One region of the Cellulomonas sp. CW35 genome, then DNA from elsewhere that is predicted to be linked to it. Evidence: riboswitches for the same ligand, from Rfam matches in the RefSeq annotation. Region 1 holds a riboswitch; each other region holds the start of a gene.
What was found. A riboswitch is a leader RNA that binds a small molecule or an ion and turns the genes downstream of it on or off. The one in region 1 is predicted to bind thiamine pyrophosphate.

Region 1 (10,053 bases):
CGCACCGCGCCCACGTCGACGTCGTGTGGCGGTCCTACCAGCTCTCCCCCGACACGCCGCGCGGGCCGGGCCGTCCCGAGGCCGAGGCGCTCGCGGAGCTCAAGGGGCTGCCGCCCGAGCAGGTGCAGCGCATGTTCGCGCACGTCACGGCCGTCGCGGCGGACGAGGGGCTGGCCTACGACTTCGACTCGGTGCTCGCGTTCAACTCCTACGACGCGCACCGGCTGACGCACCTGGCGCGCGAGCTCGGCGGGTCCCAGCTCGCGGAGCGCACGATCGAGGCGCTGTTCTCCGCGCACTTCGAGCGCGGTGCCGACCTGGGCGTCGACGACGCGCTCGTCGCCGTCGCGCGCGAGGCCGGGTTCGCGCGGGCCGGGCACGACGACGCGGCCGTCGCGGCGTTCCTCGCGGGCGACGCGCAGTCGGACTCGGTCGACGCCGACGTCGCGGCGGCGCGCGAGCTCGGCGTGACCGGCGTGCCGTTCTTCGTCGTCGACCGCCGCTACGCGGTCTCCGGCGCCCAGCCCGCCGAGGTGTTCGCCCAGCTCCTCGACGCGGGCTGGCGCGAGGCGAACCCCCTGCAGGTGCTGACGGGCGACCCGTCTGCCGCGACGTGCACCGACGACTCCTGCGCGATCTGACGACGCGCGGTCCGCAGGCGGTCCGCGGCCGCCGCGCGACCGGCCGGACCGGGGCGGCCATCCGGACGTCGCCTCTCCCCTAGGCTGCAGCCTGCGGACCCACGGCGTCGTGGCCCCTCGCACGCGCGTCGGCGGCCCGCACCGCTCCACGACGCGCCCAGGAGGCACCCGCATGACGACATCCCCGGACGTCCGGCCCGCATCCCGTCCGCTCACGGAACCGGTCGGCACCGTCGTGCCGTCCCAGGTCCCGACGCACTGGTACAACCTCGCGGCGGACCTGCCCGAGCCCGCGCCGCCCGCGCTGCACCCGGGCACCCGCGAGCCGCTCGGCCCGGACGACCTCGCGCCGCTGTTCCCGATGGCGCTCATCGCGCAGGAGGTCAGCACCGAGCGGTACGTCGAGATCCCGCAGACCGTCCGGGAGCTGTACGCGCTGTGGCGCCCGTCCCCGCTGATCCGGGCGCTGCGCCTCGAGCGCGCGCTCGGCACGCCCGCGAAGATCTACTACAAGTACGAGGGCGTCTCCCCGGCAGGCTCGCACAAGCCGAACACCGCGGTCGCGCAGGCGTACTACAACGCCATCGAGGGCACGACCAAGCTCACGACCGAGACGGGCGCCGGCCAGTGGGGCGCGTCGCTGTCCTTCGCGTGCTCGCTGCTGGGCCTCGAGTGCGAGGTCTGGCAGGTGCGCGCGTCGTACGACGCCAAGCCGTACCGGCGCATGCAGATGGAGACGTACGGCGGCGTGTGCCACCCGTCGCCGTCCGACCTCACCGAGGCGGGGCGCGCGATGCTCGCCGCCGACCCCGAGACGACCGGCTCGCTCGGCATGGCCATCTCGGAGGCCGTCGAGGTCGCCGCGCAGGACCCGAACGCGCACTACGCGCTCGGGTCGGTGCTCAACCACGTGCTGCTGCACCAGTCCGTGATCGGCCAGGAGGCCCTGGCCCAGCTCGACGAGGTCGGCGCGAGCGCGGACGTCGTGTTCGGCTGCGCGGGCGGCGGGTCGAACCTCGCGGGACTGAGCTTCCCGTTCATCGGCCGCAACCTGCGCGACGGCACGACGACGCGCGTCGTCGCGTGCGAACCCGCCGCGTGCCCCTCGCTCACGCAGGGCGAGTACCGGTACGACTTCGGGGACGTCGCGGGCCTGACGCCCCTGCTCAAGATGCACACGCTCGGCAAGGACTTCGTCCCGCCGCCCATCCACGCGGGCGGGCTGCGCTACCACGGCATGGCGCCGATGGTCTCGCACGCGCTCGAGCTCGGGCTGCTCGAGGCGATCGCCGTCGACCAGGAGACCGCGTTCGCGGCCGGGATCGAGTTCGCACGGGCGGAGGGGATCATCCCGGCGCCCGAGTCGACGCACGCGGTCGCCGGGGCCATCGCGCACGCCCGGGCCGCGACGACCGAGGAGACGATCGTCATCGGGCTGTCCGGCAACGGCGTGCTCGACCTGCCCGCGTACCACGACTTCCTCTGACGCCCCGACGAGTGGCCCGCGCCCACCGCGGGCCACTCGTCGGGTCAGGCGGGCACCCCGGCGGTGACGAGCTCGTCGGGCGTCGCACGGGCAGGTCCGGGCGCCGGGCGGACCTGGTCGAAGAACGCGACCTCGTGCTCGCAGGAGACCGCGAGCACCTCACGCATCCGGGCCCGACCGGCCGCGTCGAGCGACCGGCCCGCCGCGTCCGCGTGCGCGCGCGCCTGGGCGGTCACGGCCGCGAACTCCTCGTCGCCGTACGTGCCCACCCAGTCGCCGTACGGGTGCGCCGTGAGGTCGCCGGCCCGCGCGCGCAACCGCGCACCGAGGTCCGCGTACACCCAGTAGCACGGCAGCACGGCGGCCACGACGTCGGCGTACGACCCGGTCGCCGCGACCGCGAGCAGGTGGTCGACGTACGCGGTCGTGACCGACGACGCACTCGCCCCCTGACGTGACCCGTCCCGGGCCGACCTCGCCAGGCGCTGCTCGTGCAGCCGCCGCTCGACGTCGAGGCATGCGGCGGCGCCGCGCGCGAAGAACGCCTGCGCCTCCCCGTCCGGGGCGAGCTCGCTCGCCCGCGCGAGCACCCGCGCGTACCCGGTCAGGTACAGCGCGTCCTGCCGCACGTACTCCTCGAACCGGCCGACCGGCAGCGACCCGTCCGCGAGCGCCCGGACGAACGGCAGGTCCTGCGACCGCTCGACGGCGTCGGCGACGAGACCGGCTACCTGCGCGGTGAACGGCCGGGCGCCCAGCCCCGGCGCGTGGTGCAGGTGGTCGACGGGGCCGTGGCCCGCGCCCACCTCCAACCGCGCCCCGGCCGCGATCGCCCCGGTGAGCCACTGCTTGGCCTCGCGCACCGCCTCCGGCCAGCCGTCGCGCGCGGGCCGCAGCGCCGCGACCGCGGCCGACAGCGAGCACCCCGTGCCGTGCGTGCTCGTCGAGGCGACGCGCTGCGCCGCGACCTCGACGACCGCACCGTCCGGGCCGACGAGCGCGTCCGGGCTCGTCGGCCCGCCCAGGTGCCCGCCCTTGAGCAGGACCGTGGTCCCCGACCCGCGGGAGAGGCGGGTCGCCTGGTCGAGCGCCTGCGCCCACGACTGCGCGCGCGGCTCGTCGACGAGCACCGCCAGCTCGGGCAGGTTGGGCGTCACGAGGTCCGCGCGGCCCACGAGCTCGCGCACGGCGATCTCGGCCTCCGGGTCGAGGAGCCGGTCCCCGCTGGTCGCGACCATCACCGGGTCGAGCACGACGACGGGCGAACGCCCCGCGGCACGCTGCCGGTCCAGCCACGCCGTCACCTCGTGCGCGACCTGCGGCGTGGCGAGCATGCCGATCTTCACCGAGTCGACCGTGACGTCGTCGCTGACGGCCTCGAGCTGCGCACGCAGGAACTCCGGCTCGGGGACGTGGACCGCGCGCACGCCGCGGGTGTTCTGCGCGACGAGCGCCGTCACGACCGCCATGCCGTACGCCCCGTGCGCGGCGAACGACTTGAGGTCCGCCTGGATCCCGGCGCCGCCCGTCGGGTCGGTGCCGGCGATGGACAGCGCGCGCACGCGCGACGGGCTCACCGCGCACCCGCCGGCGTCGCCACCGTGCCGCTCGCCGACCGCCGCCACGCGGCGACGAGCTCCGCGGCCGCGGCGGACGGGTCGGGCGCGGAGCACACCGCCGAGACCACCGCGAGCCCGTGGGCGCCGGCCGTCCGCACGGCGTCGACGTCACGCGCGTCGAGCCCGCCGATCGCCACGACCGGCAGCCGGGTGCTCGCGACCGCCGCGGCGAGACCGTCGAGGCCGAGCGCGACGTCGGCGTCGGGCTTGGTCGGCGTCAGCCGCACCGGCCCGCTCCCGACGTAGTCGACCAGGTCGGCCGGGACCGCGCGCACGTCGTGCGGTCGTGCCGCCGAGACGCCCACGACCGCGTCGGGGCCGAGCAACGCACGCGCGTCGGAGGCCTCCAGGTCCCGCTGGCCGACGTGCACACCGTCCACGACCGCACCGCGGGCGCGTGCCGCGAGCACCACGTCCACGCGGTCGTCGACGACGAGCAGCGCGGGTCCGGCGGTGCGCACGGCCTCCGCCACCGCGGTCGTGAGCGCGACCAGGTCGCGCACCCCCGCGCGCGTCGCACGCACCTGCACCACGCCGACGCCCGCGCGCACCGCCGCCGCCGCGACGCCGGCGGGGGCGCGGCCGGCCGCCGCGCACACGTCCGCGTCGAGCACGAGGTACGGACCGCCCGGGAACGGGGGGCGCCGCGACGCACCCGCCGCGCCGGTCACGCGGGTGCCCCGACGGGCGCGGTCGCGGCCCTGGGCGCGCCGATGCGCGCGGGCTCCACGACCAGCCGGTCACCCAGCCCGACGACGTGCTCGGGCCGCAGCCCGTACAGCTCGTCGAGCAGCGCGACCTGGAACGAGCCCGGACCGCGCGCGACCGACGCGGCGCGCTCCGCCGCGAGCCCGAGAACCAGCGAGGAGCCGACCGCCGCGGTGAGCGGGTCGGTGACCGCGGCGAACGCCGCCGCGAGCGCGCCGAGCGCGCACCCTGCGCCGGTGATCGCCGTCAGCAGGGGGTCCCCCGCCGACACGCGCACGGCGACGTCACCCGCGACGACGAGGTCGACCGCGCCCGACACCGCGACCGCGCCGCCCGTCGCGTGCGCGAGGCGGACCGCGGCCTCGCGCGCGTCCTCGACGGCGTCGCACGCGTCGACGCCCCGTCCCGACGACGTGAGCCCCGCGAGGCCCAGGACCTCGCTGGCGTTGCCGCGCACCACCGCGGGCCGCGCACCCAGGAGCTGCTCGGCGAGCCGCGTGCGGACCGACAGCACCCCGACGGCCACGGGGTCGAGCACCCACGGCACGCCGGCGCGCCGCGCCGTGGTCACCGCGGGCTCGAGGCACGCGCGCAGGTCGGGACCGGGCGTGCCGAGGTTTGCCAGGACCGCGCCCGCGACGGCCGCGAGCTGCTCGGCCTCGCCCGGGACCGCGGTCATGGCGGGCGAGGCGCCCACCGCGAGCAGCGCGTTGGCGACGAGGTTCGTCGTCACCTCGTTGGTGAGGCACTGCACGAGCGGCGTGCGTGCCCGGACCGCCGCGAGCGCCTGCGCCGCGTCGGCGGCGAGCCTGCCGGGGCTCAGGGGCGGGGCGCCGCCGGGTTCGTCGGCGCGCTCGTCGGCGCGCTCGTCGGCGGGAGGGCAGGGTGGGACGGCAGACGTCATGGAGATGACATCCCTTCGCTAGTACGAACTAGATCAGGTTCGGCGGGTGTGATCTCAGCCCTGCGTGCAGGGCACCCCGTGTCAGTGCGGCCAGGCTAGCCCGCGCGCACCGCCGCCGTCCGCCCCCCGTCCGCCCACCGGACGGCGCGTCGGCAGGCGCGTCGACGACGACCACCGGGCGAGCCGACCGGCCGGTGGGCCGCACGGGTGGGCATGCGCGAGGAGCGCCCGACCGTGGTGGTCGGACGCCCCTCGAGCGTGCTGGCTGCCGCGTCCCTCGGGTCAGCGGCGGCCGTGCCCCCCGTGCTTCACGACGAGCGTCCGGACCGCGGACACCGAGGCGTACGAGTCGTCGCCCTGGTACTTGGCCCGGACCGTCACGTCACGGGTCACCGCCGGCAGCCGGAACGTCGCCTTCCCCTTCTGGAGCGTCGCGACGAGCGGACGGCCGCCGGCCTCGAGCGTCACCTTGCCGGTCGGCGAGGGGGCACCGGCCACCCCGGCGACCGTGACCGCGATGGTCGGACGCGTGCCACGGGTGACGGTCCACGACGCGGTCGACAGCGCGATCGTCGGCGTCGCCCTGGTGACGGTGAGCCGCACGGGCGCGGAGGTCGAGGCGGTCAGGTCCGCCGAGCCGCCGTACACCGCGGTGAGCGTGTGCGTGCCGCGCGCGAGCGTGCGCGGGAGCACGACCGTCGCGGTCGCCGTCGCGCCCGACCCCGTGAGCGTGCCCGCCCCGAGGACCCTCGCGCCCTCGCGGACCTGGACCACGCCGGTGGGAGCGCCCCCGGTCGACGTGACCGTCACGGTCGCGGTGACCGTGCCGCCGAACGACACGGTCGTCCGGTCGAGGGACAGCGTGGTCGTCGACGTCGCCTTCGCGACCGTCACGGACAACGAGCCCTCGGACCCCTCCCATGCCTCGTCGACCGGGACGAGCACCGCCCGCAGGGCGTGCGTACCCCCGCCCAGCCGGACGTCGAGGCTCGCCCGGCCGAGCTTCACCGGGACGGTCCCGAGCCAGGTGCTCCCGTCGACGAACGTCACCGTGCCGGTCACACCCGCGGGCGTCACGGTCGCGACGAGCGTCTGCGTCGCGCCCGCGACCGGGTCGCCGGTCATCGTGAGCGTCGTGGTGGTCGGCCCGGACGACGCCGGCTCGACCGTGAGCCGCAGGTGGACCGTGGTGCCGCTGGGGCTCGCGACGAGCGTGAGCTCGTGCTCCCCCGCCGCCGTGCCCGCGGGCACGACCGCGGACACCGTGGCCGCGCCGCCGGTGACCGTCGCCGTGCCGATCGACTCACCGTCGAGCCGCACGTCCAGGCTCGTGTTGCGCGGCGAGCCGAGGCTCGTGAGGTCCAGGTGCGACACCTCGAACCCGAGCGTGCCGCCCGCCTCGACCGACTCGGGTGCGTCGCTCACGGCCACGGCGTGCCGCGCGAAGTCGGGCGACAGGCCGGGGTGCGCCCGCAGGTACGCGATCCACGCGTCCCGGTCGACCAGACCCGAGTCACGCGTGTCGCTGCCCTGCGTGAACACCCGGAAGTTGTCGCCGCCCGTCGCGAGGAACGAGAACGTCCCCACGCGGTAGTCGGCTTCCGCGTCCAGCGGCTCGCCGTCGATCGTCACCGACGTGATGCGGCTGCCCTCCGGCAGGCTCGCGTCGTACGTGTACGACACGTTGTCGGAGAGCCCGAGCTGCAGGTATGGCCGGCTCGGCACGTTGCCCGCGGCGTCACGCTGCCACTGCTGCTCGAGCATCGTGCGGACCTGCGCACCCGTGAGCGTCGTCGTCCAGAGGTTGTTGACGAACGGCAGAACGGCGTTCGCCTCGGCGTACGTCACCACACCGTCCGTCGTCTCGGCGCCCGAGCGTGCGTACAGCAGCTCGTTGCGCAGCCCGCCCGGGTTGACGACGCCGATGTCGGCGCCGCCCAACCGGTCCTCCGCGAGGGTGTCGCGCAGCGCGTTCGCCACCAGGTTCCCGAGCGTCGACTCGCTCGCGCGGTCGTCGCGACCCGTCGTCGGCAGCGGGCCGGAGCCTGTGTAGACGCCGTCCACGTACGAGCCGCCGGAGTACGCCGTCGTGATGTCCGCCGTGACCGAGCCGACCGGCTCGCTGCCGACCTCGTTCGCGTACGCGACCGCCGCGTCGACGATCGTCTTGACCTCGGCCACCCGCGGGAAGGCCGCGACCAGGTCGGCGTCCGCCGTCGTCGTGCGCGCCACGTTCGCCTCGGTGTGCGCGAGGACCTCGTCGGTCGCCCGGTCGTACGTGAGGACGACCTTGCCCACGAACTCGCCGTACGAGCCCGTCTGCACGACGGGTCGCGTCGCACCCGGGACACCGGGGACGTCCGCCGACCACGCGTACTGCTTGTGGGTGTGGCCGGTGAAGATCGCGTCGACCGCCGCGGACGTGCCCGTGACGATGTCCGCGAACGCGCCGCCCGCCGCGACCTCCTGCGCGAGCGTGGCGCCGTCGGGCGTGCCCGCGCTCGCACCCTCGTGGTACTCGGCGACGACCACGTCGGCCTCACCGTTCGCCTCGTCGCCGTCGGTGAGCCGCGCCGCGACGCGGTTGACCGCCTCGACCGGGTCGCCGAAGTCGAGGTCCGCGATCCCGGCCGGGGTGACGAGCGAGGGGGTCTCCTCGGTCACCGCGCCGACGACCGCGACGTCGACGCCGTCCATGTCGACCATCGCGTACTCCGGCAGCACCGGGTCCGTCGTGCCCTTCGCGTAGACGTTCGCGCCGAGGTACGCCCACGCCGCGTTGCGGTCGTCGTCCGGGCCCACCACGCGGTCCCGCAGGTCCGCGAAGCCCTGGTCGAACTCGTGGTTGCCCACCGCCGAGGCGGCCAGGTCGAGGGCGTTGAGCACGTCGATCGTCGGCTGGTCCTGCTGGACCGCCGACGCGAACAGCGACGCACCGATGTTGTCGCCGGCCGACAGGAACGCGACCGGTCCCGGTGCGGCGGCGCGCAGCTGCTCGACCGTGCCGGCGAGCTTGACGGTGTTCGACCCCGCGGCGGCGGACTCGATGCGGCCGTGGAAGTCGTTGATGTTGAGGAACGTCAGGTCGACCGTGCTGCCGGCCTCACCCGCGTCGAGCCCCACGACCACCGGGTCGTGGTCCGACGAGCGGTACTCGTCGGACGCGTAGTACAGCGCGCCGTGGTAGTCGTACCGGCTGTACTCGAGCGCGATCGACTCCTCGGCGTTGATCTCCCAGACGTCCGCGCCGGTCGCCCGTGCGAGCGCGTGCTCGTTGAGCAGCACGTGGTCCAGCGACCCCGACAGCCCGCCGAACGAGTACGAGTACTCCCCCGGCGCGAGCTCGGTCGTCGCGTCCGCGTAGCCCGCGTCGTACAGGACCTGGAGCGGGTCCTCGAGGGTGTACGCGTTGAAGTCCCCGACGAGCGCGACCGACTCGACGTCGCCCTGGATGTCGGCGACCCAGTCCCGCAGCGCGGTCGCCTGCGCGACGCGCGACGCGTTCGACGCGCCCTGCCCGTCGCCCGCGTCCGCATCGCCGGGCAGCGGTCCCGCCGAGCCCTTCGACTTGAGGTGGTTGACCGCGACGAGCACCGGCTCGCCGCCGCCGACCGGCGCGAACACCTGCGCGATCGGCTCGCGCGCGTTGTCGAACGGCTCACCGGAACCCGACAGGGTGCCCAGCGCGCGGGACTCGCCGACGCGTTGCACGGCGGCGGGCTGGTAGATCAGCGCGTTCGAGATGACGTCCATCTCGCCGACCGGCGGCAGCTGCGACGACGAGGGCACGAACGCCCAGCGCTCCTCGCCCGCGGCGTCGTTCAGCGCGTCCACGAGCGTGCCGAGCGCCTCGTCGGCGACGCCGTCGACCACGAGCGAGTTCTCGATCTCGAGCAGCCCGACGACGTCCGCGTCGAGCGCGTTGATCGCCGTGACGATCTTCGCCTGCTGACGCTCGAGGTCCGCGGGGTCCCACGCACCGCGCGGGTCGCACCCCTCGCGCACGGTCACGCCGTCGCCGGTGCGGTCCGTGTACGGGACGCAGCCCGGCGTCCGGGCGCCGAGCGTCGTGAAGTAGTTGAGCACGTTGAACGACGCGACGGTGAGGTCGCCGCCCACGTCGCGCGGCGAGTCGGTCCGCGTGTTCTCGACCGTGACCGGGCTGTTCGCCAGACCCTGCACCGGGCGCGTGGGGTCGAGCTTCCACGTGGAGTTCACGTAGGTCACGACGACCGGCTCGTCGAACGTCACCGACGCACCGACCCGCACCGGGTTCTCGAGCGACACGTACGACGGGACGAGCCCCTGGTTCGCGGTGCTGAGGAAGTTCGTCGTCGCGCCGTCGTCGAGCACGACGCCGCGGGCCGCGTTGTCGTCCTTGACGGCCTGGACCGCGGCGGTGTCCTGCGGGTCGGCCACCTCGGTCCACTGCAGCAGCGGCGTGGTGCCCGTCGCCAGCCCGAGCTCCCCGTACTGGTTGGTGGAGAACGTGTTCGTGACCGTGAGGTCGCCGGTGGGCAGCAGGAGCATCGACTCGATCGCCTCACGTGCCGCGGCGGTCGCGGGCCACGCGCCGGTGAGCGGCGTGACGCTCGCGTCGGAGTCGAGGACCTCCAGCCCCGCCGCGCTCGTCACGGTGATCTCGGTGAGCCCCTGGAACTCGCTCACCGCGCCCGTGACGCGCACCTCGTCGCC
Region 2 (10,053 bases), 1.6 Mb from region 1:
TCCACGGCCACGGCCACACGCACGTGCGCCACGTGCTGCGGCTCGCCGAGAAGGGCGCTGCACGGCTCGCGGCCGTCGTCGACCCGCGGCCCGTCGACGACCTCACGTACGTCCCGGCCGGCACGCGGTGGGTGTCGGCGCTCGACGACCTGCTCGCCGGGCCGGACCGGCCCGACGTCGTCGTCCTCGCGACGCCCATCCACACGCACCTGCCGCTCGCGCGGGCCGCGCTGCGGGCCGGGTGCGACGTGCTGCTCGAGAAGCCGACGACCGCGTCCCTCGCGGAGCACGCCGAGCTCGTCGCGTTCGTCGAGGAGACGGGGCGCCGCTGCCAGGTCGGGTTCCAGTCGTTCGGGTCGGCCGCGGTCGACGAGCTCGAGCGGCTCGTCGCGTCGGGTGCGCTCGGCGAGGTGCGGGTCGTCGGCGCGGTCGGGACGTGGGTCCGCACGGCCGCGTACTACGCGCGCGCCCGGTGGGCGGGGAAGCGCCGGCTGGACGGCGTGGACGTGGTCGACGGCGTCGTGACGAACCCGCTCGCGCACGCCGTCGCGACCGCGCTGCGCGTCGCGGGGGCCCGGACCGCGGCGGACGTGCTCGACGTGCGCCTCGACCAGTTCCACGCGCACCCGATCGAGGCGGACGACACGTCCTCGCTCGTCGTGCGGACCGCGGGCGGGGTCACGGTCGGCGCCGGGCTCACGCTCGCCGCCGCGGAGCGGACGCCCGCGCGCGTCGTCGTGCGCGGCACCGCGGGCGAGGCGACGCTGCTGTACGAGCACGACGAGCTCGAGGTGCACACCCGCACGCAGTCCTGGCGGCGGACGTTCGCGCGCGTCGACCTGCTCGACGACCTGCTCGCCGCGCGCGTCGACCCGTCGGCGCGGCTGCGCTGCGACGTCGCGTCGACCGGTGCGTTCATGCGCGTGCTCGAGGCCGTGCGGCTCGCGCCCGACCCGCGTCAGGTCCCCGCCGCGCACCTGCGCTGGCGCGGGGTCGGGCAGGACCGGCACCCCGTGGTCGGCAGCATCGCCGCGTGGTGCGAGCGAGCCGCGCTCGAACCCGCGACGTTCACCGAGCTGGGCGCGCCGTTCGCGCTCGCGGCGGCGCAGGCCGAGCCCGCGGCCGTGACCGCGCCCCTCGCCCGCCCGTAGGCCGGCAGGCCGTCAGGAGGAACCGTGCACGAGCCGAGCGACCAGAACCCGACCGCGCCGCGCCCGGCGTCGCACCGCGCGACCGTCCCCGGGGCGGGCGTCGTGCCCGACTACGCGCCCGCACCGCCGGGCGAGCGGCTGCGGTACGCGGTCGCGGGGACCGGGCACCGCGCCGGGATGTACGTCGACGCGATCACGGGCGAGCACGCGGACGTCGCGCAGCTCGTCGCGTGGCTCGACCCCAACCCGGGGCGGATCGACCACTACGACGCGCACGCCGCGCGGCGCCTGGGCCGCGACGAGCCGCTCGGCCTGCCGCGGTACACGCCCGACGGCCTGGAGCGGATGGTGGCCGACGAGCGGGTCGACGTCGTCGTCGTGACCTCGCCCGACCGCACGCACGCGGACCTCGTCGCGCGTGCGCTCGACGCGGGCGCGCACGTCGTCGTCGAGAAGCCGCTGACGACGACGGTCGAGGGCTGCCGCACGATCGCGGACGCGGTGCACCGCAGCGGCAACGACGTCGTCATGACGTTCAACTACCGCTACTCGCCGCGGAACTCGACGCTGCGCCAGGTGGTCGCGTCGGGCGAGATCGGCACGGTGACGTCGGTGCACTTCGAGTGGGTGCTCGACACCGTGCACGGCGCGGACTACTTCCGGCGCTGGCACCGGGACAAGGAGTGGTCCGGCGGGCTGCTGGTGCACAAGTCGAGCCACCACTTCGACCTGGTCAACTGGTGGCTGGGCGACGTGCCCGCGCGCGTGTTCGCGTCGGGCGGGCTGCGGTTCTACGGCGACGAGAACGCCCGCGCGCGCGGGCTCGGCCCGCGGCCCGAGCGCGGGACGGGAGTGCAGGGCGACCCGTTCGCGCTCGACCTCACGCGCGACGCGCGCCTGAAGGCGCTGTACCTGGATGCCGAGCACCACGACGGGTACCTGCGGGACCGTGACGTGTTCGGGCCGGGCATCACGATCGAGGACAACGCCTCGCTCGTCGTCGACTACCGCGGCGGGGCGTCGATGACGTACGCGCTCAACGCGCACAGCCCGTGGGAGGGGTACCGGGTCGCGGTCAACGGGACGGCGGGTCGCGCCGAGCTCGAGGTGGTCGAGCGCGGGGCGATCGCGGTGGACGACGAGGGGCGCGCGGTGCTCGACCCGTCGGCGACGCCCGTGGCCGCCGGCGGGCAGCGGGTGCGCCCCGAGGGGGAGCGGCTCGTGGTGCAGCGGCACTGGGAGGCGCCGCGCGAGGTGCCGATCCCCGCGGGGATCGGCGGGCACGGGGGCGGGGACGCGATCCTGCTCAAGGACGTGTTCCGCCGGCACCTGCGCGTGTCCGACGACCCGTTGGGGCGCAGCGCGGGGATGACGGACGGGCTGCGCGCGGTCGCGGTGGGGATCGCGGCGAACCGGTCGCTCTCGACCGGGCAGGCGGTGCTGGTCGACGAGCTGGGCCTCGGTCTCGGCTAGCGGAAAGCGCTTGCCGAACCGGGCGCCCTCTGCCACGATCGGGACGCGGGGCGCGGTCGCGTCCCGCTCTCCGACGGCTCGACGACGAGCCCGACGACGAGCCCGACGACAGAGGGGACGGCCCGTGGCGCGCGTCGCACTCATCACCGGCGGCAACCGGGGCATCGGGCTCGGCATCAGCCGACGACTCGTCACCGACGGGTACGCCGTCTCGATCCTCGCGACGCGCGAGGAACCCACCGACGTGCTCGCCGAGCTGCGCGAGGTCGCCGGGTCCGACGACGCCGTGCGCTACGTCCGCGGCTCGGTCGCCGACCCCGCCGACCACGTCCGCTACGTGCAGGACGCGCTCGACGCGTGGGGCCGGCTCGACGTGCTCGTCAACAACGCGGGCGTCGCGCCCGCGCAGCGCGCCGACCTGCTCGAGGCGACCACCGAGTCGTTCGACCGCGTGCTCGGCATCAACCTGCGCGGGCCGTACTTCCTCACGCAGGAGTTCGCGCGCCGCGTCATCGCGCTGCGGGGCGAGCTCACCGCGCCGCAGCAGGAGCCGGTCGCGACGATCGTCAACGTCTCGTCGATCTCCGCGACGACCGTCTCGACCGACCGCGGCGACTACTGCGTGTCCAAGGCGGGCGTCGCGATGGCCACGCAGCTGTGGGCCGTGCGGCTCGCGTCCGAGGGCATCGTCGTGCACGAGGTGCGGCCGGGCGTGATCGCGACCGACATGACCGCGGGTGTCGCGGGCAAGTACGACGCGCTGCTCGCCGACGGCCTCGCGCCCATCGCGCGCTGGGGCCGACCCGCCGACGTCGCGGGCGCGGTCGCGCTGCTCGCGTCCGGTGCGACGCCGTACTCGACGGGCGAGGTCTTCCACGTCGACGGCGGCATGCACGTCCCGGTCCTGTGACCGACCCCATGACCAGCGAGGTACCCGACCGCAGGAGCCGACGATGCCCCACCGCCACGACCCCGTGCTCGTCCGCATCGGTGAGACCGACGTGCCGGTCGTCACGGCGAACACCGTCGTCGTCGGGACCGGCTCGGCCGGGTTCTGCGCCGCCGACCGCCTGTGGGAGCTCGGCCAGGACGACGTCGTCATGGTCGCGGACAAGGTCAACGCGGGCGCGTCCCGCAACGCGGGCTCCGACAAGCAGACGTACTACAAGCTCACACTCAGCGGCGGCGACGGCGACTCCGTGCGCGAGATGGCGCAGACGCTGTTCGCGGGCGGCGCGATGGACGGCGACAACGCGCTCGCGGAGGCGGCGCTGTCCGCGCGCGGGTTCCTGCGGCTGTGCGACCTGGGCGTCCCGTTCCCGCAGAACCGGTACGGCGAGTTCATCGGCTACAAGACCGACCACGACCCGCGCCGACGAGCCACGTCCGTCGGTCCGTACACGAGCCGCACCATGGTGGAGCGGCTCGAGGCGAAGGTGCACCGCAACGGCACGCGCGTCTTCGACGAGTGCCGCGTGGTCGACCTCGTGACGGTCCCCGCGGACGGCGGGGGCCGCGCGGTCGTCGGGCTGCTCGTCCTGCGGACCGACGTCCGGCACGACGGCGAGCAGTCGCCGTTCCTGCTGTTCCGCTGCACCAACGTGGTCTACGCGACCGGCGGCCCCGCGGGGATGTACGCGACGCGCGTGTTCCCGCACGGGCAGTGGGGCGCCTCCGGCGCGGCGTACCGCGCGGGCGTGCACGGCAAGAACCTCACCGAGTGGCAGTTCGGGCTCGCCTCGACGCACCCGCGGTGGAACGTGTCCGGCACGTACATGCAGGTCATCCCGCGGTTCGTGTCGACCGACGCGGACGGCGGCGACGAGCGCGAGTTCCTCACCGAGGCGATCGGGGACTACGGGCGGCTGCTGTCCCTGGTGTTCCTCAAGGGCTACCAGTGGCCGTTCGACGTGCGCAAGGCGCGCGACGGCTCGTCGCTCGTCGACCTGCTCGTGTACCGCGAGACCGTGCTGCGCGGGCGGCGCGTGTTCCTCGACTTCCGCCGCAACCCCATGCGCGACGAGCTCGACCCCGCGGCGCTCAGCCCCGAGGCCCGCGACTACCTGGAGCGCGCGGGCGTGCTGTTCGGCACCCCGGTGCAGCGGCTGCGGCGCATGAACGAGCCCGCGTACCAGTTCTACCTGCGCAAGAACCCGTACGTGGACCTCGAGACCGACCTGCTCGAGGTCGACGTGTGCGCGCAGCACAACAACGGCGGGCTCGTGGTCGACGCGTGGTGGGAGTCGAACGTGCGCGGGCTGTTCCCCGTGGGCGAGGCCGGCGGCGCGCACGGCGTGTACCGCCCCGGCGGCGCGGCGCTGAACAGCGGGCAGGTCGGGGCGACGCGGGCCGCGCAGATGATCGTCGCACGCCGCACGGACCCGCCCGTCGCGCTCGACCGGTACGCCGCGGCTGCCGCGCCGGTCCAGGCGGCCGCGACCGGGCTCGTCGCCGCCGCGGCGGGGCGGGCCGCGGACGGGTGGGACGAGGACACGGGCGACCTGCTGCGCCGCGTCCAGGAGCTCATGAGCGCCAAGGCCGGGCCCGTGCGCTCCGAGAAGTCCATCCACGAGGCGCTCGACCAGGTGCACGCCTGGCTCGCCGAGTACGAGCGGACCGTGAGCGCCGACCCGTCGTCGCGTCGCTCGGTCAACCGCGTGTTCCTGGTCCGCGACACCCTCACCGCCGCGTACGTGTACCTGTCCGCGATGGCGGACTACGTCGCGCACGGGGGACGCTCGCGCGGGTCCGTCCTGTACTCCGACCCGGCGGGCGAGCTGCCGCGCGTCGGGTACGGCCCCCGGTCCGACGACGAGCTCGACCTGCCCGAGGTGTTCCGCTTCCGTCTCGACGAGGGCGCGCTCGACGACGAGGTGCAGGAGGCCGCGTGGCGGCCGCCGACGGCCGCGGGATCGTCGTCGCCCGCCGAACCCGGCGAGGGCTGGCGCGGGGTCGTCCGACGCGCGCCCGACGACCCCGCCGGCGAGCCGGTGCTCCGGTGGCGGCCGCGCCGCCCGCTGCCCGAGGACGACGACTTCTTCGAGAACGTCTGGCGCGAGTTCCGCGACCACGGCAACGTCCACTGACGGACCCGCCGCCGGCACGGTGACGGCGCGCATCCGAGGGGTGGACAGGGGTGGGGGCGAAGGGGGCAGACCGGACTACGGTGGGCCCGTTCCGTGACACGGGGTGCCGCACAGCGCGGCTGAGATCACACCCGTCGAACCTGATCTAGGTAGCACTAGCGAAGGGATGTCGCGCATGACCCGCATGCGTCCGCACCGCACGCCTCTCTCCCCGAGACCGCCCCGCGAGCACCTGCGCGCGTAGCCGCCGCGCGCTCCTCGCCCGCGCGAGCCGGACGTCCACGCCGGTCCGCGCCACCCGCCGCTCCGTCCGCGGCGACGGATGCAGCGACGAGTGCAGCATGCCCCGCCTTCCCGGCGACGGATGCCGCACCCGTCCCTGCACCGACAGCGCATCCGGCTGCGGATGCGGCCTTCGCGCGCGCTCGTCGCGGGCTGCTGCGCCGTGCGCGCGACCGCCGCGGCGTGCTCGGTCCTTCTGCTGAACGAGGTCCTCGATGTCTCGCACCACCGTCCGGGCGCGGGTTGCCGCGCTGCTCGTCGTCGCGTCGCTCGCCACCGGGTGCGCCGGTCCGTCGTCGGGCGACGACGACGGGCTCACCCGCGTGCGGTTCGCGCTCGACTGGACGCCCAACACCAACCACACCGGCCTGTACGTGGCGCTCGCGCAGGGCTGGTTCGCCGACGCGGGGCTGGACGTGCAGGTGCTGCCGTACAGCGACACCGCGCCGGACCAGCTGGTCGACGCGGGCGCCGCCGAGGCGGGGATCAGCACGCACGACTCGTCGCTCATCGCGCAGGCCGCCGGCGCGGACGTCGTCGCGGTGCTCGCGGTCCTGCAGCACTGGGCGACCGCGATCGGCGTGCGCGCCGACGACGAGCGCATCACCAGCCCGCGCGACCTGGACGGCCTGATCTACGCGGGCTTCGGCGCGCCCGGTGAGGTCCCGCTGCTGCAGGAGGTCATCCGCGCGGACGGCGGGACGGGCGAGTTCACGACCGTCGTGCTCGGCTCGTCGGCGTACGAGGCGCTGTACGCCGGCGAGGCGGACTTCACCATCCCGTACGTCGCGTGGGAGGGCATCGAGGCCGAGCGTGCGGGCACGCCCATGCGCTACCTGGAGTACACGGACCACGGCTTCCCGGACGCGTACGCCGTGGTCGTGGACGCATCCCGCCGGTGGGTCGCCGACGAGCCCGAGACGGCGCGCGCGTTCGTCGGGGCGCTGCAGCGCGGGTACGCGTGGGCGGCGGAGCACCCCGACGAGGCCGCGGCGCTGCTCGTCGAGCAGAACCCCGACGCGTTCGCCGACCCGGACCTGGTGACGCAGAGCCAGCGGATGCTGTCCTCCGACTGGCTGCGCGCCGACGACGGCACGGTCGGCACCATGACGCTCGACCAGGTCTCCGGCTACGGGGACTTCCTGTTCGACGCGGGCATCCTCGCGGGACCGGACGGCGAGCCGCTCACCGAGCGTCCGGACTGGTCGGCCACGTTCACGACGAGCCTGCTGGGGGAGCCGTGACGCGCCACACCGCGCGCGGGCTGCCCGTGCTGCTCGTCCTGGCGGTGCTCGGGGTGGCGTGGCAGGTCGCGGCGCTGAGCGTCGCGAACCCGCGGCTCCTGCCGACGCCCGGACGCGTGGCCGAGCAGGCGTGGGCGCAGCGCGACGTGCTCGCGGAGCACACCACGGCGACGCTCGGGGTGACCGCCGCGGGCTTCGGGGTGTCGGTCCTGGTCGCGTGGGGTCTCGCGCTGCTGGTCGACCTGGTGCCCGCGGTCGGGCGCGGGATCGTTCCCGTGCTCGTCGCGTCGCAGACGATCCCCGTGGTCGCGCTCGCGCCGCTGGTGGTGCTGTGGTTCGGGTTCGGGCTGCTGCCCAAGGTGCTCGTTGTGACGCTCGTGACGTTCTTCCCGCTCGTCGTCGGGCTGGTCGAGGGCCTGCGCGCGGCGGGTCCGGGCGCGACCGCGCTGCTCACGAGCATGGGCGCCTCGCGGTGGCAGCAGCTGCGCTGGGTCCGCCTGCCCGGGGCGCTGCCGCGGTTCTTCACGGCGCTGCGCATCGCGGTCACGTACGCGGTCGTCGGGGCGGTGTTCGCCGAGTACGTCGGCGCCGTGCGGGGGCTCGGCACGTACATGAACATGCAGCGCGCGGCGTTCCGCACCGACCTGGTGCTCGCGGCCGTCGCGCTGTGCGCGCTCGTCAGCGTCACCCTGTACGGGCTGACGTGGCTGCTCGAGCGCGTGACCGTGCCGTGGGCGCACCCCCGGGCGGTGGCCCGTGCGTGAGCTCGAGGTCCGCGACGTGCACGTCGCGCGCCCCGGCGCGCGCGGACCGCTGCCGGTGCTCGGCGGCGTCGACCTGCGCGTGCGACCGGGCGAGCTCGTGTGCGTCGTCGGGCCCAGCGGGTGCGGCAAGAGCACGCTGCTGTCGGTCGTCGCGGGACTGCTGCGACCCGACCGGGGCCGCGTGCTCGTCGGCGGGCTCGACGTGACCGGCACGCCCGCGCGCACCGCCTTCATGCCGCAGCAGGACCACCTGTTCGCCTGGCACACCGTGTGCGACAACGTCGCGCTCGGCCTGCGCGTGCAGGGCGTGCGACGACGCGACGCGCGCGCCCGCGCCCGCGACGTGCTCGCCGAGTTCGGGTTGGAGTCCTTCGCGGACGCGCGGCCCGACGAGCTGTCCGGCGGGATGCGGCAGCGCGCCGCGCTCGCCCGCACCGTGCTGCAGGGCCGGGACGTCGTGCTCCTCGACGAGCCGTTCGGCGCGCTCGACGCGCTCACCCGTCTCGACGCGCAGCGCTGGCTCGCCGCGACGTGGGCCGCGCACGGGTGGACCGGGCTGCTCGTCACGCACGACGTGGGCGAGGCCGTCACGCTCGGCGACCGCGTGGTGCGCCTGTCCGGCCGCCCCGCGGTCGTCGCGCACGAGATCGCGGTCGACGACCCGCGCCCGCGCACGCCCGGCGTCCCCGACGCGCGCGTCACGCGCGCGGTCCTCGCCGGCCTCGGCGTGGGCGACGAGCGCGTGCCCGACGAGCGCGTGCCCGACGAGCGTGCGGTCGACGAGCGCGTGCCCGACGAGCGCGTGGCGCTCTCGTGACGCGGCTCCCGCGCGCGTGGCGGCCGTGGCTCAGCACGGTCGGTCTGCTCGCCGCCTGGGCGGCCGCCGGTGCGAGCGGGCGGCTCGACCCGCACGTCCTGCCAGCGCCGGGTGCGGTGCTCCGGGCCGCGCGGGACCTGGTCGCGGACGGTTCGCTGCCCGCCGCGCTCGCGGTGAGCGGCACGCGCGTGGCCGTCGGTGCGGGAGCAGGTGTCGCGGTCGGGCTGCTGCTCGGGCTGCTCGCGGGGCTGTCGGGGATCGCGCACGACGTCGTCGACCGGCCCCTGCAGGCCGTCCGGGCCGTGCCGTTCACGGCGGTCACGCCGCTGCTCGTCGTCTGGGTCGGTCTCGGTGAGCCGCCCAAGGTGCTGCTCGTCGCGGTCGCCGCGCTCGTCCCGACGTACCTCGCGACCGTCGGCGGTGTGCGCGGCGTCGACCCGCGGCTGCGCGAGCTCGCCGCGGCCTACGGCCTGGGCCGGCGTCGCACCGCGACGCGCGTGCTGCTCCCCGCGGCGCTGCCCGCCGTGCTCGTCGGGCTGCGCCTCGCGCTCGGCACCGCGTGGGTCGCGCTCGTCGTCGCCGAGAGCGTCAACGCCGCCGAGGGCGTGGGCGCGCTGCTCACCGACGCGCGGACGTACGCGCGCACGGACGTCGTCCTGCTGTGCGTGCTCGTCTACGCGGCGCTCGGCCTGGTCACCGACGCCCTGGTCCGCGCGCTCGAACGCCTCCTGCAGCCGCCGCCCGTCGTCGGGCGCCATCCGTCCGCCACGCCCACGACCCCGACCACGTCCACCCCGACCCTCGCGTCCGTCACCCCTGGAGCCCAGCACCCATGACCCGAGCACGCCTGACCCGATCCCCCCTGACCCGCGTCCGACCTCGCGCCCTCGCCGCGCTCGCGCTCGCGGCCGCCCTCGCCGGGTGCGCCGCGACCGCGGACGGCACCACGACGACCGCGCCGCCCGACGTGCCCGTGCGCGTGGGCGTCCTCACGACGCAGAACCTCCTGACGCTCGCGGCCGGCGACCGCACGCTCGACGAGGCCGTCGCGAGCGTCGGCGCGCGGGCCGAGACCACCGAGCCGTTCGCGGCGTTCGCCCCCGCGGCCGAGGCGATGGCCGCGGGCCGGGTCGACGTCACGTCGGGCTCGACCACGGCCGTCGTCGCGGCGCTCGCGGGCGACCCGGACCTCGTCGTCGTCGCGGTGGAGCGCACCGACGGCGACACGCAGGGCAT
Region 3 (10,053 bases), 1.7 Mb from region 1:
CGCGCGCGACGAGACGCAGCCCGATCACGAGCGCGACGAGCGTGTGGACCTCGCGGAGCCGGTAGCCCGGCCCGGGCGCGGTCAGCCGGGCGTCGAGCGTCCCGACGAGCGCGCGCACGCGGCCGTCACGGCTGCGCACGGCTGGACGGCGCTCCGGCGCCGAGACGCTCACAGCGTCACCTGCGCGAGCACCGTCGTCGGCCCGTGCTCGTGCCGTTCACGCGTCTCGCCGTCCATGGTCCACGCGGTCCGCTCGACCGCCGCCGAGGTGAACGCCGCGGGGTCGAGACCCGCGAGGCGCAGCCACGCGACGACCTTCTCGCGGCGGGCGCCCGTGGGCAGGTCGCGCAGCTCGGCGAGCTGGTGGGACGTCGCCGCGAGCGGCGCGTCGGCCGGCATCGGGACGGTCACGCGCACGCCGTCCGTCCCCGTCACGACGAGCCGCAGCGACGCGCCGTCCGCGGTTCGCACCGTGCTGAACAGGCGGAACGCGGTCACCGGCCACGCCTCGGCCTCCACCAGCGCACCCAGCGCGATGACGCCCAGCACGGTCCACGTGACCGCTCGGGCGCGGCGCCGTGCCCGCGCGTCCTCGCGCAGGTCCTCGTGCAGGTCCTCCCGCACCGTCGCCGCGGTGGGCTCCCGGCCCACGCCGTCCGCCGCCCCGCTCAACCCGTCCCCCCGCACGTCACCGTCCGCCCCCTCGGCCGACGGGACGAACTCTGCCAGACGCCGCGCACCGGACGGGCGGCTTTCGCGCCTCGACCTCGCGCGCCGCTCGCGCGCCCACGCGCTCGCCCTCGCGCACGCCCACCGCTCGCGGGTCGCGCCGTGGTGGTTGGATGGCGGGGTTCCTGGACGGGCGAGGCGAGGGGTCGCAGGTGCGCGGGCGCGGCGAGGGTCACACCGAGGTCGTCGTCGTGGGCGCCGGACCCAACGGCCTCGCGGCCGCGGTCACGTGCGCGCGCGCCGGGCTCCAGGTCACGGTGCTCGAGGCGCAGCCCGACGCGGGCGGCGGTGCGCGCACGCTCGACCTGGGCCTCGCGCCGGGCGTGGTGCACGACGTGTGCTCGGCGGTGCAGGCGATGGCGTGGGCGTCGCCGTTCTTCCGCGGTTTCGACCTGGCCGCGCGCGGCGTCGAGCTCCTGACCCCCGAGGTCTCGTACGCGCAGCCCCTGCCCGGCGGGCGGTCGGGCCTCGCGTACCGCGACCTGGACCGCACGGTGGAGGCGCTCGGCGAGGACGGGCCCGCGTGGCGTGCGCTCGTCGGGCGGCTGTCGGAGCACTGGCCGCACGTGGTGCGGCTCGCGCTCGGTGACAAGCGCTCGGTCCCGCCCGGCCTGCTCCCCGGCGGCGTGCCGAGCGCGGCGGCGTTCGGGTTCGCCGTGCTCGAGCAGGGCACCCGTGCGTGGGACCGGCGGTTCTCCGGGGACCTCGCACCCGCGCTGCTCACGGGTGTCGCGGCGCACGCGAGCACCCCGCTGCCGTCGCTCGCCGCGGCCGGGACCGCGCTGCTGCTCGCGTCGCTCGCGCACGCCGGGTCCGGCTGGTCCATCCCGCGCGGCGGCTCGCGCGCCATCACCGACGCGCTGCGCGCCGACCTCGAGGCGCACGGTGGTCAGGTCCTCACGGACCACCCGGTGCGCACCGCGGCCGACCTGCCGGGCGCGCACGCCTACCTGTTCGACACGACGCCGCGCACGGTCGTCGAGGTGCTGGGCGACGAGCTGCCCGCTCGCGCGCGGCGGGCGCTGAGCGCGTTCCGGTACGGCGACGGCGCCAGCAAGGTCGACTTCGTGCTCTCCGGGCCGGTGCCGTGGACGGACCCCGAGGTCGCGCTCGCGGGCACCGTGCACCTGGGTGGGACGCGCCGGGAGATGGCCGACGCCGAGGCGCAGGTCGCGCGCGGGCAGCACCCCGAGCGGCCCATGACGTTGCTGAGCGACCCCGCGGTGGTCGACGAGACGCGCGTCGTCGACGGCCTGCGTCCCCTGTGGACGTACGCGCACGTGCCCGCCGGGTCGGACGTCGACGTGACCGAGGCGGTCACCGCGCACGTCGAGCGGTACGCGCCCGGGTTCCGCGACCTCGTCGTCGCGAGCCGGTGCGTCCCCGCCGCGCGGATGTCCGGCCACAACGCGAACTACGTCGGCGGGGACATCGCGTCCGGCGCGGTCACCATGTGGCAGATGGTCGCGCGGCCCACCCCGCGGCTCGACCCGTACGCCGTCGGGCTCGACGGCGTGTACCTGTGCTCGGCCTCGACCCCGCCCGGACCCGGCGTGCACGGGCTCGGCGGCTGGTTCGCGGCGCGGCGCGCGCTGCGGGACGTCTTCGGCATCACGCAGGCGCCCGACCTGCACCCCTGACGCCGGGGCGCCGGGCGACGGGACGGGGGCCGGCTCAGTCGGTGATGTCGGTCTTCACCGCGAAGCGCGCCGTGCCGCGCGTCGCGAGCGCACGAGCGACCGCGACCGCCGCACCGGACAGCGCCGCGGCCACGAGGATCTCCGCGAGCTGCGAGTCGCCCGGGTCCTCCGCCTTCGGCGGCTTGTGGCCGCGCGCGGCCTGCCAGGACTGGGCGATCACCTGGTTCGCCGCCCACGCCGCCGCGGCGGCCGCGGCGAGTCCGACGAGCTTCGCGAGGACGGGGGTCGAGGGCTTGCCTGCCATGGACGCCGACGCTACCGCCCACGGGCGGTCCGCGCGCGCCGCTCGGCGTCCGGGCGCGGGTAGCATCGACCCCTGAACGACAGGGGAGCGCCGGGCTGACACCAGGGCGCTGAGAGTGCGGGACAGCCGCAGACCCTCGAACCTGATCCGGGTGATACCGGCGTAGGGAGTCGGGACTTCTCACCTCCGCCTCGTCGTGCCGGGGTCCTCGGTGCGACGAGGTGGTGGACCCCTCCTCGCAGACGACGCCAGGAGGCAGAACGCATGACCGGTCCGACGGTGCGCGGCACCCGCGCATCCCGACCCACCCGCCGCACGGCCGCGCTGCTCGGCGGCCTGCTGGTCCCCGCGCTCGTCCTCGCGGGCTGCGCGATCGCGGACGAGAGCACGCGGCCGGGCAGCACCCCCACCGCGGGCACGACGGGGACGGCCGGCGCCGACCCGTCCGCCGAGCTCGGCGGCACCGTCACCCTCGTGACGCACGACTCGTTCGCGCTGTCCGACGGCCTGCTCGAGAAGTTCACCGACGCCACGGGCGTCGAGGTCCAGGTGGTCCAGCCCGGCGACGCCGGCGCGCTCGTCAACCAGCTCGTCCTCACCAAGGACGCGCCGCTGGGTGACCTCGTGTACGGGATCGACAACGCGTTCGCGTCCCGCGCCCTCACCGAGGGCGTGCTCGAGCCGTACCGGTCGCAGGGCGACGCTGCGGACGACGCGATCGGCTTCGCGGTCGAGGGCGACGACGCGGGCGCGCTCACCGCGGTCGACTTCGGCGACGTGTGCCTCAACGTCGACGAGCAGTGGTTCGCGAAGCACGACCTGCAGCCGCCGACGACGCTCGACGACCTCACGAAGCCCGCGTACGAGGACCTGCTCGTCGTCCCCAACGCGGTGACCTCCTCACCCGGGTTCGCCTTCCTGCTCGCGACCATCGGCGCCAAGGGTGACGAGTGGCCGCAGTACTGGCAGGCGCTCGTCGACAACGGGCTCAAGGTCGCCGACGGCTGGTCCGACGCGTACTTCACGGACTTCTCCGGCGGGGGCGGCGGCGGGCCGCGGCCCATCGTGCTGTCCTACGCGTCGTCGCCGCCGTCGACCGTCCCCGAGGGCGGCGACGAGCCGACGACCTCGGCGCTGCTCGACACGTGCTTCCGGCAGGTCGAGTACGCGGGCGTGCTCGCGGGCGCCGAGAACCCCGCGGGTGCGCGCGCGCTGCTCGACTACCTGCTGTCCTACGAGGTGCAGGTCGACATCCCCGGCTCGATGTACATGTACCCCGTGAGCTCGCAGGTCGTGCTGCCCGCGCAGTGGACGCTGTGGGCGCCGCTGGCCGAGCACCCGTTCGAGGTCGCACCGGGCGACATCGCCGCGAACCGCGACGTGTGGCTCTCGACGTGGTCGCAGACCGTGATCGGCTGACATGACCGCGACGACCGAGCTCCCGCGCCCCGTGCGCGACGCACCGACCGTCGGGCCCGCGCGCCCGACGGCCCGCGTGCGCGTGCGGGGAGCGGGGCTCGGTCGGGGCGCGGCCTGGACCGTCGCGGTCCTCGTGCCGCTCGCGTTCCTCGTCGTCTTCTTCGCCTACCCCGTCGCCGTCATGGCCGGACGGGGGTTCGTGAGCGACGGGCGGCTCGACCTGTCGGGGTTCGCGGACGTGTTCGCGCGTCCTCGCACGTGGCGGATCATCGGGCAGACGCTCGCGCAGGCCGGCCTCGCCACGACCGTCAGCGTGCTGCTCGGCGTGCCCGGTGCGTACGTGCTGTACCGGCGGCGGTTCGCGGGCCGCGCCGCGGTGCGCGCGCTCGTCACCGTGCCGTTCGTGCTGCCGACCGTCGTCGTCGGCGTCGCGTTCCGGTCGCTGCTCGTCGAGAACGGGCCGCTCGGGTTCCTGCACCTCGACGGCACGTTCGCCGCCGTCGTCGCGGCGCTCGTGTTCTTCAACTACGCGATCGTCGTGCGCGGCGTCGGCGGCATGTGGGAGCGCCTGGACCCGCGCGCCGAGCAGGCCGCCCGGGCGCTCGGCGCGACGCCGTGGCGTGCGTTGCGCACCGTCACCCTGCCCGCGCTGACGCCCGCGATCGCGTCCGCCGCGTCGCTCGTCTTCCTGTTCTGCGCGACCGCGTTCGGCACCGTGCTGGTGCTCGGCGGGCTGCGCTACGGCACCGTCGAGACCGAGATCTGGGTGCAGACCACCCAGTTCCTCGACCTGCGCGCCGCCGCCGTGCTGTCCGTGGTGCAGCTCGTCGTCGTCGTGGTCGCGCTGCTCGCCGCGAACCGGGCCCGCGCACGGCGTGAGCGCGCGCTCCCGCTCGCGAGCACCGGGACCGCCGTGCGGCCCCTGCGGCTGCGCCGCCGCGCCGGCGAGCCCCGCGACGACGGGCTGGGGCTCGAGCGTGCCGCGGCCCTCGTCACCGCGCTCGTCGTCGCGCTCCTCGCGCTGCCGCTGGTGAACCTCGTCGTCCGCTCGCTGCGCGTCGGCGACCGCTGGGGGCTCGACCACTACGTCGCGCTGTCCAGCGTGCGCGGCGGCGTCACCGTGACCGTCTGGCAGGCCGCGCTCACGTCGCTGCGCACCGCCGTCGACGCGACGCTCCTCGCGCTGCTCGTCGGCGGGCTCGTCGCGCTCGTCGTGTCCCGCCGCCCGCGCCGGCCCGCCGCGCGCCGCGCCGTCGCCGGGATGGACGCGCTGTTCATGCTGCCGCTCGGGGTGTCCGCCGTGACCGTCGGGTTCGGGTTCCTGCTCGCGATGCACCAGCCGTTCGGGCTCGACCTGGACCTGCGCCGGTCGCCGTTGCTCGTGCCGGTCGCGCAGGCCGTCGTCGCCGTCCCCCTCGTCGTGCGGACCGTGCTGCCCGTGCTGCGCGCCATCGACCCACGGCTGCGCGAGGCCGCCGCGACGCTCGGCGCCGCACCCGGACGGGTGCTGCGCTCGGTCGACCTCGCCCTGGCCGGGCGGGCGCTCGGGCTCGCCGTCGGGTTCGCGTTCGCCGCGTCGCTCGGGGAGTTCGGCGCGACGTCGTTCCTCGCGCGGCCCGACCGGCCCACGCTGCCCGTCGTGATCTTCCGGCTCATCGGCCGGCCCGGGCCCGAGTCGTACGGTGCGGCGCTGGCCGCGTCGGTCGTGCTCGCGGTGCTGACGGCGGGCGTCGTCGCGGTGTGCGAGCGGCTGCGCCGCGCGGGAGAGGGAGGCGAGTGGTGACCACGGGGAGCACGAGCACGGGCGTCCCGACGACGGGCGTCCCGACGACGGCGGCGGGCGTCGCTCCGGCGCCGGCAGCCCCGAGGCCCGCCTCGAGCGGGCTGGGCGTGCGCGACGTCGTCGTGCGCTACCCGTCCGCGCGCCGCCGGCTGCCCGGCACCACCGCCGTCGACGGGGTGAGCCTCGACGTCGCGCGCGGCGAGGTGCTCGCGCTGCTCGGCCCGTCCGGGTGCGGCAAGTCGTCGTTGCTGCGCGTGGTGGCGGGGCTCGAGCCGCTCGCGGGCGGCGACGTCACGTGGGACGGGCGGTCCGTCGCCGACGAGCCCGTGCACCGGCGCGACTTCGGCCTGATGTTCCAGGACGGCCAGCTGTTCGCGCACCGCGACGTCGCGGGGAACATCGCCTACGGGCTGGCCGGCCGGCCGCGCGCGGAGGTCGCGGCGCGGGTCGAGCGGCTGCTCGAGCTGGTCGGGCTGCCCGGTGCGGGGGCACGGTCGGTCGCGACGCTGTCCGGTGGTGAGCGTCAGCGCGTCGCCCTGGCCCGCGCGCTCGCCCCCGCACCGCGCCTGCTGCTGCTCGACGAGCCGCTGTCCGCGCTGGACCGTTCGCTGCGCGAGCGCCTCGCGCTCGACCTGCGCGCCGCACTGCTCGCCACGGGCACGACCGCGCTGTTCGTGACGCACGACCAGGACGAGGCGTTCGTCGTCGCCGACCGCGTCGCCGTGATGTCCGCCGGGCGTCTGCTGCAGGTCGCCGCGCCCGCCGAGCTGTGGCGCGCGCCGGCAAGCGAGGACGTCGCCCGGTTCCTGGGGTACGAGGCGTTCGTCGTCGCCGCGGACGCGCCGGCCACCGTGCGCGCGGCCGCCGGGGACGTGCCCGACGAGGCGTCGACGCTCGCGCTAGCGCCGGGCGCGCTCGTCGTCGTCCCCCCCGCGACGCCGTCCCCGACCTCGGCAGCCGGTTCACCCACGACCTCGCGCACGACCGCGCCCGCTGCGCCGGTGGACGGCGTCGTGCTCGCGGTCCGGACGCGGCGCGGCACACCCGCGCTGCACGTCGAGGTCCCCGGCGTCGGCGAGGTCACCGCCACCGCACCGGCCGGTCTGCTCCCGGCTCCGGGCACCGCGGTGCACCTGCAGGCGACGCCCGGCGCGGTCGTCGTCCTCCCCCCGGCTCCCGCCCCGTCCCCGCCGGCGGGCTGACGCCCGCCCGTCCCTCGCCCGGCGACCGGGCCGACGTGCGCGCACCTGGTCGCGGGGCTAGCGTCCGAGACGACGAACCAGACGGGCAGGTGAGCGCCATGACGTTGGACCGTCGAGAGGTCGTGTCCCTCGAGATCCCCGCAGGTCTCGCCACGGTGTGGGAGCACCTGCGCGAGCCCGCGCTCGTCGGCCGGTGGTACGGCCCGGACGCCGGCGGCCAGGACCCCGGTGCGCGCGCGTTCGTCGAGACCGCGATCGAGCGGCGCGACGTCGAGCACGACTCCACCACCCACACGCTCACCTGGCCCAACCACGACGTCCTGCGCGTGAGCGCGGCCGCGCACGCGCCGCACCGCACGCGCCTCGTCGTCACGCGGCGCAGCCACGACGCCCTGCCCGTGCGGTTCGACGGCAACATGGACGAGGTCGACGAGCGGTGGATCGCCGACGTCCACCAGCTCCAGTTCGCGCTCACGCACCAGCCCGGCCAGGACCGCCGCACGCTCGTCGTGCAGGACGCCGACGCCGGTGAGCGCCGCACGCGCCTGCTCGACCGGCTCGGGCTGCACGGCGTGCGCGGTGTGCCCGTCGGGGGGCACCTGCAGGCGCAGCGTCCGGACGGGTCGATGCTCGGCGGCACGCTGCTCTACAAGACCGACCACCAGGTGGGGGTGCGGCTGCACGGGCCGAGCGACTCGTTGCTCGTCGTGCTCGAGACGCCCATCGGGGCCCACCCGCCGCACGGCACGGTGACCGCCGTGCTGTCCGTGTACGGGGTGCAGGACGACGAGTTCGCCGAGGTCGCCGCGCGCTGGCAGGCGTGGTGGCGGTCGGTCGGCGTGCACGAGCCGCTGGTCACCACGGGCTGACGCGCCGGTCGTCGGCGACCCGGCAGTCGCCTGTCAGGCGCCAGTCAGCCGCCCGTCAGCCGCCCGTCAGCCGGGGGGCGGGGCGTCGGCGCCCGGCTGCTCGTCGTGGCGGCCCAGGATCGTCGCGACGACGAACGCGAGGACGAGCGTGAGGTACGCCGCGCGGCCCTGCTGCCAGTGCCACGCCCCGACGCCGAGCGCGACGAGGCCGACGACGAGCGCGCCCGACGTGAGCAGCAGCACGCCGCGCTCACCGCGCCGGCGCAACCGCCGCACGTGCCAGGCGGCCACCACGCCGGCGGCCAGCGCCACCCCGAACGGAATCACGCCCCCGAAGTCTAGGCCGCCCCCGCCTCCGACCCCGCCCGTCTCCGACCCCGCCCACCCCCACCCCGCCCCGCTCCACGACCCCGCCTTTCCTCCGGGTCAGCGCCGCGATACCGCGAGCGATGGCGGTCTCGCGGACAGGGCGACGGTCGACCCCGGGGTTGCTCCGGGTCAGCGCCGCGATACCGCGAGCGATGGCGGTCTCGCGGACAGGGCGACGGTCGACCCCGGGGTTGCTCCGGGTCAGGGGCGCGATACGGCGAGCGATGGCGGTCTCGCGACAGGGCGACGGTCGACCCCGGGGTTGCTCCGGCTCAGAGGCGTGAGAGGCGGAGGAAGGGCGGGGTCGTCGTCGGTCGCGGGGTGGATGGCGCGGAAGGGGTTGTGGACGATGTATTGGCGATATATCGTTAGCGCGTCGCCGGAACACCGGCGCATCCACGAACCTCCAGGAGGCACCCCGATGCGACACGATCACGCAGGGTGCGGGCGGCGCGACGAGCGCCCCGACCCGATCGAGAACATCACCGGCCGCGAGCGCGGCGAACGACGACGCCGGCCCGAGGGCGGGCCCTGGGCGGACGTCCCGGACGGCTGGGACGGGCCGCGGCGCGGGCGTCGCGGCGGTCGCGGCTTCGGTCCGCGCGGCGGCTGGCCCGAGGGCCCGGGCGGGCCGGGCTTCGGCTTCGGACCCGGCGGTCCGCACGGCTTCGGCGGCCCCCGCGGCCACCGCGGCCGGGCCGGGCGCGGCGACACGCGCGCGGCGATCCTGCTGCTCCTCGCGGAGCAGCCCATGCACGGCTACCAGCTCATCCAGGAGATCGCCCAGCGCACCGAGGGGCGGTGGCGGCCCAGCCCGGGCGCGGTCTACCCCGCGCTGTCGGCGCTCGAGGACGAGGGTCTGGTGAGCATCGAGCGTGAGTCGGGCCGCAAGCTGGCCCGGCTCACCGAGGCGGGCGGCACGTACGTGACGCAGCGCGCCGACGAGCTCGGCGACCCGTGGCAGGCCGCGAGCGAGCGGCCCGAGCACCCCGGGCGGGCGCTGCGCCGCGCGATCGACACCCTCGCGGGTGCGGCCGAGCAGGTCGCGCGCGCGGGCACGCTGGAGCAGGTGGAGCGGGCCGTCGCCGCGATCGACGCGGCCCGCCGCGAGCTGTACCGCCTGCTGGCGGACGAGCCCACGGCCCGCGGGGCCGGCGGCGCGACGCCGGACGCCCCGGTCGACGAGCCCCAGGACCCCCAGGAGTCCTGACACGCGGCTCGGGACGCACGAACGGCCGGTGACGCATCTCGCGTCGCCGGCCGTTCGACGTCCCCGGCTCGTCGGGGCCCACCACGGGGCACTGCCCGGTGGTCAGGCGACCTTGAGCTGCCACTCGCCCGCGCAGCCCGCGGGGCGGAACCCGAGAGCGATGTTGATCGCGAGCATGTGGTCGTTCTCCTCGGCGTTCCACGTGTCGATGCGCCGCGCCTGCGGGCGGACCTCGGCGAGCCGCTGGAGGTTGACCGCCTTGAGCAGCATCCCCAGCCGGTGGCCGCGGTGTCCTTCGGCGACGAGCGTGTCCTCCTGGTGCACGAGGTCGCGCACCGGGGGGATCTCCTCGAGCGTCGTGTAGCCGGCGAGCCGGCCGGTCGCGACGTGCTGCACAGCCACCGTCCACGAGCGGATGCCCCGCGCGTCGTGCGTGTCCTCGAGGGTGCGCACACGCTTCGCGTCCCACACGTCCTGCTCGTAGTCGAGCCCGCCGAGCGGCGGGGCGACGCTCATCTCCGTGTAGAG

Region 2: linked by a shared signal. The riboswitch ahead of ACT17Q_RS02420 (ABC transporter substrate-binding protein) and the one ahead of thiM (hydroxyethylthiazole kinase) in region 1 are both predicted to bind thiamine pyrophosphate.
Region 3: linked by a shared signal. The riboswitch ahead of ACT17Q_RS00750 (thiamine ABC transporter substrate-binding protein) and the one ahead of thiM (hydroxyethylthiazole kinase) in region 1 are both predicted to bind thiamine pyrophosphate.

Annotation. Positions count from the first base shown of each region.
Region 1 is NZ_CP199000.1:2,061,136-2,071,188, forward strand. It holds gene ACT17Q_RS09455 (DsbA family oxidoreductase) at 1-641, shown strand, start outside; gene ACT17Q_RS09460 (TrpB-like pyridoxal phosphate-dependent enzyme) at 814-2,127, shown strand; gene thiD (bifunctional hydroxymethylpyrimidine kinase/phosphomethylpyrimidine kinase) at 2,172-3,704, opposite strand; gene thiE (thiamine phosphate synthase) at 3,701-4,417, opposite strand; gene thiM (hydroxyethylthiazole kinase) at 4,414-5,358, opposite strand; TPP riboswitch at 5,352-5,447, opposite strand; gene ACT17Q_RS09480 (ExeM/NucH family extracellular endonuclease) at 5,641-10,053, opposite strand, start outside.
Region 2 is NZ_CP199000.1:502,332-512,384, forward strand. It holds gene ACT17Q_RS02400 (Gfo/Idh/MocA family protein) at 1-1,151, shown strand, start outside; gene ACT17Q_RS02405 (Gfo/Idh/MocA family protein) at 1,176-2,624, shown strand; gene ACT17Q_RS02410 (3-ketoacyl-ACP reductase) at 2,749-3,534, shown strand; gene ACT17Q_RS02415 (FAD-binding protein) at 3,578-5,710, shown strand; TPP riboswitch at 5,800-5,894, shown strand; gene ACT17Q_RS02420 (ABC transporter substrate-binding protein) at 6,208-7,236, shown strand; gene ACT17Q_RS02425 (ABC transporter permease) at 7,233-8,000, shown strand; gene ACT17Q_RS02430 (ABC transporter ATP-binding protein) at 7,993-8,817, shown strand; gene ACT17Q_RS02435 (ABC transporter permease) at 8,814-9,653, shown strand; gene ACT17Q_RS02440 (NrtA/SsuA/CpmA family ABC transporter substrate-binding protein) at 9,650-10,053, shown strand, end outside.
Region 3 is NZ_CP199000.1:170,200-180,252, forward strand. It holds gene ACT17Q_RS00730 (hypothetical protein) at 1-172, opposite strand, end outside; gene ACT17Q_RS00735 (hypothetical protein) at 169-687, opposite strand; gene ACT17Q_RS00740 (phytoene desaturase family protein) at 843-2,369, shown strand; gene ACT17Q_RS00745 (DUF4235 domain-containing protein) at 2,404-2,673, opposite strand; TPP riboswitch at 2,745-2,859, shown strand; gene ACT17Q_RS00750 (thiamine ABC transporter substrate-binding protein) at 2,938-4,092, shown strand; gene ACT17Q_RS00755 (ABC transporter permease) at 4,094-5,875, shown strand; gene ACT17Q_RS00760 (ABC transporter ATP-binding protein) at 5,977-7,077, shown strand; gene ACT17Q_RS00765 (hypothetical protein) at 7,176-7,946, shown strand; gene ACT17Q_RS00770 (hypothetical protein) at 8,013-8,273, opposite strand; gene ACT17Q_RS00775 (PadR family transcriptional regulator) at 8,737-9,525, shown strand; gene ACT17Q_RS00780 (GNAT family N-acetyltransferase) at 9,628-10,053, opposite strand, start outside.